DNA from 2 places in the Streptomyces sp. NPDC127068 genome. Region 2 is predicted to be linked to the other one. Evidence: riboswitches for the same ligand, from Rfam matches in the RefSeq annotation. Region 2 holds a riboswitch; the other holds the start of a gene.
What was found. A riboswitch is a leader RNA that binds a small molecule or an ion and turns the genes downstream of it on or off. The one in region 2 is predicted to bind cobalamin.

Region 1 (4,083 bases), on a different contig from region 2:
GCCTACGGCGGGCGAGGACTCGGAACCGGGCACAGCACGGTCGTTTGTGGGGTTCACGGCGGGCGGCTCCGCTTCTGTCACGTGTCAATGAGGTCGTGCAGGACCGGGTGGGGCCGGTCGCACACGTAGTCGGACGCGGAGGGCGGAAAGTTCCCCGGAGGACGTAGTGACATGGGTCACGACACACGGTGTCCACAAACGGGGGCGATCGCGCCAACTGTCCGGTCAAAGCCCTTACCCGGGACCCGTATCCCACTGGCACCATGACTCTCATGGGAGCCGGAACCGCACTCCGCCTCACGCACACGACGATCCTCGTCGCCGTGTGCGTCGTGGTGTCCGGGCTCGGCCACGCCCTGGCGTCGGGGGTCTCGCCCTCGTTCCAGGGCTACCTGGTCGCGATTCCCCCGGTGTCACTGCTCGCCTGGCGACTGACCCGCCGGGAACGGTCCGCGGGTGCGGTGATCGGGGCGAGCGCCGGGGCCCAGATCATGCTGCACGCGCTGTTCGGCCTGACCCACGGACCGGGCGGCACGGCGCACGGGGTCCACACGGCCCATCCGCGCCCCGTCACCGTGGACGGCACCGGCCTGGCCGGGAGCGCCGCGCTCGCCCTCTTCCGTTCCCTGCGCGGCCTATTCGACCTCTCCTCGGTCACCTCGGGCATGGCCAGCGCGCACGTGCTCGCGGGTGCGGTGTGCGGCTGGTGGCTCTGGCGGGGGGAGCGCTCGCTCGCCCAACTCGGCCGGGCGCTCGCGCTGTTCCTCGGGGGTCTGCTGCGGTTCGCCGTGGCCGCCCTGTGCGGGGCACAGGTCCTGCCGGCAGCGACTCCCGCCCCGGTCGAGCGTCGCGCGTCCGACCGCCTGCCGTCTCCGCTCGCCCTGTTGCGCGCGGCTCCCCGACGAGGGCCCCCTCCTTTCGCGTCCTGAGGTTTTGTCCACTTATTTCACCTTTGACGGGTTAAGTCCCGGACGCGAAGGGCGATTTGTCATGCCTTATTCACCTGGAGAAGGCGCACGATCCACCCGCAGCGGCGCTGCCGCCGCCCGGCACGCACACCGCGACGCGGAGATCACCACCTGGGCACTGGCCGCCGGCCTCGGCGACCAACGCGCCGCCGAACTCTTCGTCCACGCCACCTATGACGACGTACGGCGGTTCGTCGCCCATCTGACCACCGATGTACCGGGTTCGGAGGATCTGGCCCAGGAAACCTTTCTGCGCGCGCTGACCAGCCTCAGCGGATTCGCCGGACGGTCCTGTGCACGCACCTGGTTGCTGGCGATCGCCCGCCGGGTCGTCGTGGACCGGCTGCGCCGGGCCTCCGCACGGCCCAGGATCGCCGACAGCGCCGACTGGCTGACCGCCGCGGAGCGCGCGCAGCCCCGGCACCTCCCCGGCTTCGAGGAGTCGGTGGCCTTCATGGACGCGCTCGACTCGCTGGAACCCGGACGGCGCCAGGCGTTCGCCCTGACCCGGCTCCTCGGCCTGTCCTACGCGGAGGCGGCGGAGGCCCTCGACTGCCCGGTGGGCACCATCCGCTCCCGGGTGGCACGTGCCCGTCGGGACCTGGCCGCCAGCTGGCTGGAGCAGCCGAGCGGGGCCCCCGCCCTCGTGGCGGCCTGACCGTCCTCCCGGTGCGGGCGGTACCCGCCGCGCGCACCGGGACCGGCCCGTTCCCCGTTCCGGCCGTGTGACCTGCGCAGCAACCGTGCCCCAGGCATGGGTTCCGGGCACCGGGTCTGTCATGATGACGCGGAAAGGCGACGGCGGAACGAGGAAACCGGTGCGAATCCGGTGCGGTCCCGCCACTGTGATCGGCGAGCGAACCCCGAACGGCCCACTGCCCCTATGCGGGTGGGAAGGGCGGGGCGAGCGGTGACCCGAGAGCCAGGAGACTCACGCGGTCGCCTCCTCGACAGAACTGGGGCGGATCTCCCCAGAGGGGAGCGTGAGTCGGGATGCCCGAAGGGCCGCTGGCCGACGATCCGGTGCCGTGCCGGGTCGTGGTGTGCCGGGACTGCTGCTGCGGCAGCGCGAAGGTGATCGGAGTCGATCACTCCGCGCAGGTGGCGCGGCTGCGCGAGGCGACCTCGGTGACGATCGCCGCATGCCTGGACGTCTGCGATCAAGCCAATGTGATCGTCGTCCGCCCGTCGGCCGCCGGCCGCGCGGCCGGGGCTCGCCCCGTCTGGCTCGGCCTCGTCAATGACTCCGCCGCCACCGAGGACATCGTCTCCTGGGTCCGCGCCGGCGGCCCGGGCGTCGCCGCACCGCCGGACGTCCTCGACCTCTACGTCTTCACCCCGCCGCGGCGGGTCCGTACCGCGCAGTCCGACACGACGGGCTGAACCAACGAACCGACCGCGGGCGGCGCCGTGCCGTCCGTGGTGAGAGGACCGACCACACCATGGCCAGACGCTCCGTCGCCCTGTTCGCCGCAGCCGCCTTCCTGATAGCGGGCTGCGGTGGCGGTGGCACCGACGAGAAGACCGACGGCGCGGCCTCCGCGCCCGAGGGCTTCCCGGTCACCGTCACCAACTGCGGGGTGAAGACGACGTACCAGCGTCCCCCGCAGCGGGCGGTCTCCCTGAACCAGCACGCCACCGAGGTGCTGTTGGCGCTCGGGCTGGAGAAGTCCATGGTGGGCACCGCCTACTTGGACGACAAGATCCTGCCCGAGTACGCGGACGCCTACCGGGGCATCAAGGTCCTCGCGGACGAGTACCCGTCCTTCGAGGCGCTGCTCGCCGCCGAACCCGACTTCGCCTACGCGGGGTTCGCGAGCACCTTCGACGAGCAGGAGGGCCGCAGCCGCGCCGCGCTGACCAAGGCGGGCGTCAACTCCTACCTGAATGTGGAGGAGTGCCCCGAGGGACCGGTGACGATGGATCAGATCGAGACGGAACTCCGCTCGATCGGAAAGATCTTCGGGGTGAAGGACCGCGCCGAACGCGAGGTCAAGAAGGTCCGCACGAAGCTGAGCGGTGTCGAGGGCCAACTGAAGGGCGTCGACCCGGTCGAGGTGTTCGTCTACGACAGCGGCGACAAGACGGCGTTCACCGCGGGTGGTGCCGGCATCGGCAACGAGATGATCAAGGAGGCGGGCGGCCGGAACCAGTTCGACGACCTGGACAAGCAGTTCGGCGACGTCTCGTTCGAGCAGGTCGCCGAGCGGGCACCGGAGGCCATCGTCATCTACGACTACGGGGACAAGACCGTCGCCGACAAGAAGAAGTTCCTGCTCGCGCACCCCGCGTTGAAGGACGTCCCGGCGATCAAGAACAAGCGGTTCGCGGTGCTGCCGCTGTCCTCGACGGTGCTCGGCGTCCGGGTGCCGGCCGGGGTGTCGGACCTCGCCCGTCAGCTGCACCCGGACCGCTTCCAGTGACCGGCGCGCCCCGGGCGGCCGGGGCCGGTGCGCTGCACACCACCCCACGGGACCCGGCCCCGTCGCCCGACCCCCGGGAGGTCCGGACGGGTCGGGCCAAACCGCCGTACGCGCTGGTCCTCGTCCTGCTGGCCGCCCTGGTGGCGGTGGCGGGGACGGCGGGCATCGCCGTCGGCTCGGTCAACGTCCCCGCGGGCCAGGTGTGGAGCATCCTGCTGCACCGGGTGCACCCGGGACTCGCCGAGATGACCTGGACCCCGGTGCGGGAGACGATCGTCATGGACGTGCGGCTGCCGCGCGTCCTGCTGTGCGCGGTGGTCGGCGCCGGACTCGCCGTCGCCGGAACCGCGCTCCAGGCCCTGGTCCGCAACCCGCTGGCCGATCCGATGCTGCTCGGGGTCTCCTCGGGCGCCTCGGTCGGCGCGGTGAGCGTCCTGGTGTTCAACCTGACGGCGTTCGGCCTGGTGACCCTGCCGCTGGCGGCGTTCTGCGGGGCGCTCGCCGCGCTGATCGCCGTGTACTTCCTCGCCCGGTCGGGCGGTCGGATGACCACCATCCGCCTGGTGCTCGCGGGCGTCGCCACGGCCGAGGTGCTGTCGGCGCTCGCCAGCTTCCTGATCGTCACCTCCAACGATCCGCACAAGACGCAGTCGGCGCTGCGCTGGATGCTCGGCGGGCTCGCCGGGACCACC
Region 2 (4,083 bases):
CCTCGCGGGCCGCGGCGACCAGGTTCTCCAGGGAGGCCCGGGTCTCGGGCCAGCCGCGGGTCTTCAGTCCGCAGTCGGGGTTGACCCAGAGACGTTCGGCCGGGATGGCCTCAAGTCCCTTGCGCAGCAGGGTGACCGCTTCCTCCTCGCTGGGGACCCGCGGCGAGTGGATGTCGTAGACGCCGGGTCCCGCCTCGCGCGGGTAACCGTGGGCGGCGAGTTCACGGGCGACCTGCATGTGGGAACGCGCGGCCTCCAGGCTGATGACGTCGGCGTCGAGGTCGTCGATCGCCTGGACGATGTCACCGAACTCGGCGTAGCACATGTGGGTGTGGATCTGGGTGGCCGGACGCACCCCGCTGGTGGTGAGACGGAACGACTCCGTGGCCCAGTCCAGGTAGTCCGCGTGGTCGGCGGAGCGCAGCGGCAGGGTCTCGCGGAGCGCGGGTTCGTCGACCTGGATGACGGAGGTCCCGGCGGCTTCGAGGTCGTTGACCTCGTCGCGCAGGGCGAGGGCGACCTGGCGGGCGGTGTCGCCGAGGGGCTGGTCGTCGCGGACGAAGGACCAGGCGAGCATGGTGACCGGACCGGTCAGCATGCCCTTGACGGGCCGTTCGGTGAGCGACTGGGCGTAGGCGGTCCAGCGGACGGTCATCGGCTCGGGGCGGGAGATGTCCCCGGCCAGCACCGGCGGCCGGACGTATCGGGTGCCGTAGGACTGGACCCAGCCGTGTTGGGTGGCGAGGTAGCCGGTGAGCTGCTCGGCGAAGTACTGCACCATGTCGTTGCGTTCGGGCTCGCCGTGCACCAGCACGTCGATGCCGGCCTTCTCCTGGAAGGCGATGACCTCCCGGATCTCGTCCTTGATGCGCTCCTCGTACCCGGCGGTGTCGAGGCGTCGCGCCCGCAGGTCGGCGCGGGCGGTGCGGAGTTCGTCGGTCTGCGGGAAGGAGCCGATGGTGGTGGTGGGCAGCAGCGGCAGGCCCAGGTGGGACCGCTGGGCGGCGGTCCGCTCGGCGTAGGGCAGGGAGCGGCGGCCGTCGGCGTCGGTGACGGCGGCGGTGCGGGCCCGGACCGCCGGGTCGTGGGTGAGGGGGGACCCGGCGCGGGACGCCAGGTCGGCCCGGTTGGCCGCGAGTTCGGCGGTGATGGCGCCGGTGCCCTGGGCGAGTCCCTTGGCCAGGGTGACGATCTCGGCGGTCTTCTGCTGGGCGAAGGCGAGCCAGCGGGCGATCTGCGGGTCGATGTCCCGTTCGGCGGTGGCGTCCAGCGGGACGTGGAGCAGGGAGCAGGAGGCGGCCACGTCCACCTGGTCGGCGAGGCCGAGCAGGGTGCCGAGGGTGGCGAGGGACTTCTCGTAGTCGTTGATCCAGATGTTGCGGCCGTTGACCACCCCCGCGACCAGGCGCTTGCCCCGCAGGCCACCGGCGGCGGCGAGGTCGTCGAGGTTGCCGGCGGCGCGCTCCGTGAAGTCGAGGGCGAGGCCCTCGACGGGGGCCTTGGCGAGGACGGGCAGGGCGTCGCCGAGGCGGTCGAAGTACGAGGCGACCAGCAGCTTGGGTCGTGCGGTGAGTCCGCCGAGGTCGCGGTAGGCGCGGGCGGCGGCGTTCAGGTCGGCCGGGGTGCGGTCCTGGACCAGGGCGGGTTCGTCGAGTTGGACCCATGTGGCGCCGGCGGCACGGAGGTCGGCGAGGACCTCGGCGTACACGGGCAGCAGCCGGTCCAGCAGGGTCAGCGGCTCGAAGTCGGGGGCGACGCCGGGTGCGGGCTTGGCCAGCAGCAGATAGGTGACGGGCCCGACGAGGACCGGGCGGGCGGTGAGCCCGAGGGCGAGGGCCTCCTTCAGTTCGGAGACCTGCTTGGTCGAGTCGGCCCGGAAGACGGTGTCGGGGCCGAGTTCGGGGACCAGGTAGTGGTAGTTGGTGTCGAACCACTTGGTCATCTCCAGCGGTGCGACGTCCTGGGTGCCGCGCGCCATGGCGAAGTAGCCGTCGAGCGGGTCCGCCGTGTGGGCACCGCGGTGCCGTTCGGGTACGGCGCCGACCATGACGCTGGTGTCCAGCACGTGGTCGTAGTACGAGAAGTCACCGGTCGGCACTTCGTGGACGCCGGCGTCGGCCAGTCGTCGCCAGTTCGTCCGACGGAGGTCGGCGGCGGTCCGGCGGAGGGCGTCGGCGGTGACACGGCCCTTCCAGTAACCCTCGACGGCCTTCTTCAGTTCCCGGTGCTGGCCCTGACGGGGGTAGCCGTACACGGTGGCTCGTGCTGCCGCGGCTGCGGGCTGGGCTGTCACGGAACTCTCCTTCGCGAGATGTGTCCTGCGAATCCCGGGGACGGGACGAGGACGCGAAGGGACGACAGACCCGACGGGCCCGGGGGTGCGCGCGGGGCGCAGCGGTCCGTCTGGTGTGCACTCCTCGGACAGGTGTCCGAGGTTCCTCCGACCCGCCCACGAGGTCACCGGGATGCCGTGCGCGATCGGTCGCGCACGGGCAGCGGGCAGGTCTTCGGACTCGCGGGCACGTCCGTCGGGACGGACACCTACTGGCCGTCGCTTCCCAGATCCGTTGGCCGGATCCAGTGCGTATGACGGCGGTCGTTCCCACTCACCGCTGCGGGGCAGTCCCGGATTCCCACCGGGTTCCCTCTTGCGACGCGTCTGTCTGGCGGACAGGGCGAACCAGCTGCGCCGATCAGCTTAGAGGGACCTTCCGGGTTCGGACAGTGCCGCCCACATTCCGGATGGTGAGGCGAGACGCCCGCGGGCCCGGGGGCTCGGGGAATATCCACCCGTCCGACCCGGTTGGGGCGGGTGTCACATCGTCGAAGGAGGTCATGGTGAGCACGGCGTACTACGAGTTCGGCACGGCGGCGGAGCGCTGGGACCGGGCCCGCATGTTCTTCGACTCCAAGGAGTACCTGACGGCCGCGCGCATCCTGGGCGGTCTGGTCGAGGAGGAGCCGGAGCAGGTCGCCCCGCGACTGTTGCTCGCCCGTGCCTACTACCACTCCGCGCAGCTGGGTCGGGCGGAGGAGCAGCTCCGCGCGGTCCTGGAGCGGGACCCCGTCGAGGGTTACGCGCGGCTGATGCTGGGCCGGACGCTGGAGCGTCAGGGGCGGGACGCCGAGGCGGCCCCGCAGCTGCGGATGGCGGCTGCGTTCGCCGGTGAGTTCTCCCCGACCGGCGGCGTCTGACGCCGGGCGCACCCGTCGTCCGGGCGGATACCGGTGCGGCGCGCGGTCACAGTTCCGCGCGCCGCACAGGCGCGGTGAGCGACAGCGCCACCGCGGCGACGCAGACGGCCCCGCAGCCCAGGAAGAACGCACCGACGCCCCACCGTGCGGTGACGACACCCGCCAGGGGGTAGAGGGCGGGCGCGAGTCCGAGGGTGCACAGGGTGGTGACGGAGGTGATCCGCCCGAGGTACCGGGGTTCGGTGGCCCGTTGCACCAACGCGTGCGCGAGTGTTCCCGCGGTACCGGAGACCGCACCCAGCAGGCCGCACCACAGCAGCGCGGTCGACAGGGTCTGCGTCCGGCCCAACGCCGCCACGGCCAGGCCGCAGAGCAGGAGCGCCGTGGCCATGACGGCGGGTGCGCGGGGAACCCGGGAGACGGCGGCCAAGGTCAGTCCCGTCGCCGCCCCGCCGATGCTGAACGCCGCGAGGAGGCCGCCCAGTTCGGCGGGTCCCCAGCCCCGGTCCTGGGTGAACAGGACGAGGCCGGCGGCGAGCGGGCCGCTGAAGCACATCTCGCCGAGGGCGAGAACGGCGACCAGGCGCGCCAACCGCCGGTCACCGCGCAGTAGTTGCCACCCCTCTCGGAGGTCGTCCCGGAAGGTGGGGGACGGACGGCCTGGGCCGGACCGTCCGGCTGGTGAAGGCGCCGACGGTGCGATCCGCACGAGGGCGATCAGTACCAGCGACACGACGAACAGCACCCCCGCCACCGCGAACCCGGCCGCCGCGCCGCCCACGGCCACCACGGCCGCCGCGATCAGCGGGCCCACCGCGTTCGCCAGTCGCACGGCGAGCCCCCGCAGGGCCTGCACCCGGGCGAGTTGGGCGACCGGGGCGATCCGCG

Region 1: another riboswitch for cobalamin. It lies ahead of ACFWIA_RS17070 ((2Fe-2S) ferredoxin domain-containing protein); the one in region 2 lies ahead of metE (5-methyltetrahydropteroyltriglutamate--homocysteine S-methyltransferase).

What each region holds. Positions count from the first base shown of each region.
Region 1 is NZ_JBHXEN010000024.1:29,721-33,803, forward strand. It holds gene ACFWIA_RS17055 (ferric reductase-like transmembrane domain-containing protein) at 1-81, opposite strand, end outside; gene ACFWIA_RS17060 (hypothetical protein) at 273-929, shown strand; gene ACFWIA_RS17065 (sigma-70 family RNA polymerase sigma factor) at 991-1,626, shown strand; cobalamin riboswitch at 1,774-1,901, shown strand; gene ACFWIA_RS17070 ((2Fe-2S) ferredoxin domain-containing protein) at 1,962-2,351, shown strand; gene ACFWIA_RS17075 (ABC transporter substrate-binding protein) at 2,411-3,391, shown strand; gene ACFWIA_RS17080 (FecCD family ABC transporter permease) at 3,505-4,083, shown strand, end outside.
Region 2 is NZ_JBHXEN010000038.1:50,307-54,389, forward strand. It holds gene metE (5-methyltetrahydropteroyltriglutamate--homocysteine S-methyltransferase) at 1-2,293, opposite strand, end outside; cobalamin riboswitch at 2,481-2,700, opposite strand; gene ACFWIA_RS23325 (tetratricopeptide repeat protein) at 2,836-3,195, shown strand; gene ACFWIA_RS23330 (MFS transporter) at 3,242-4,083, opposite strand, start outside.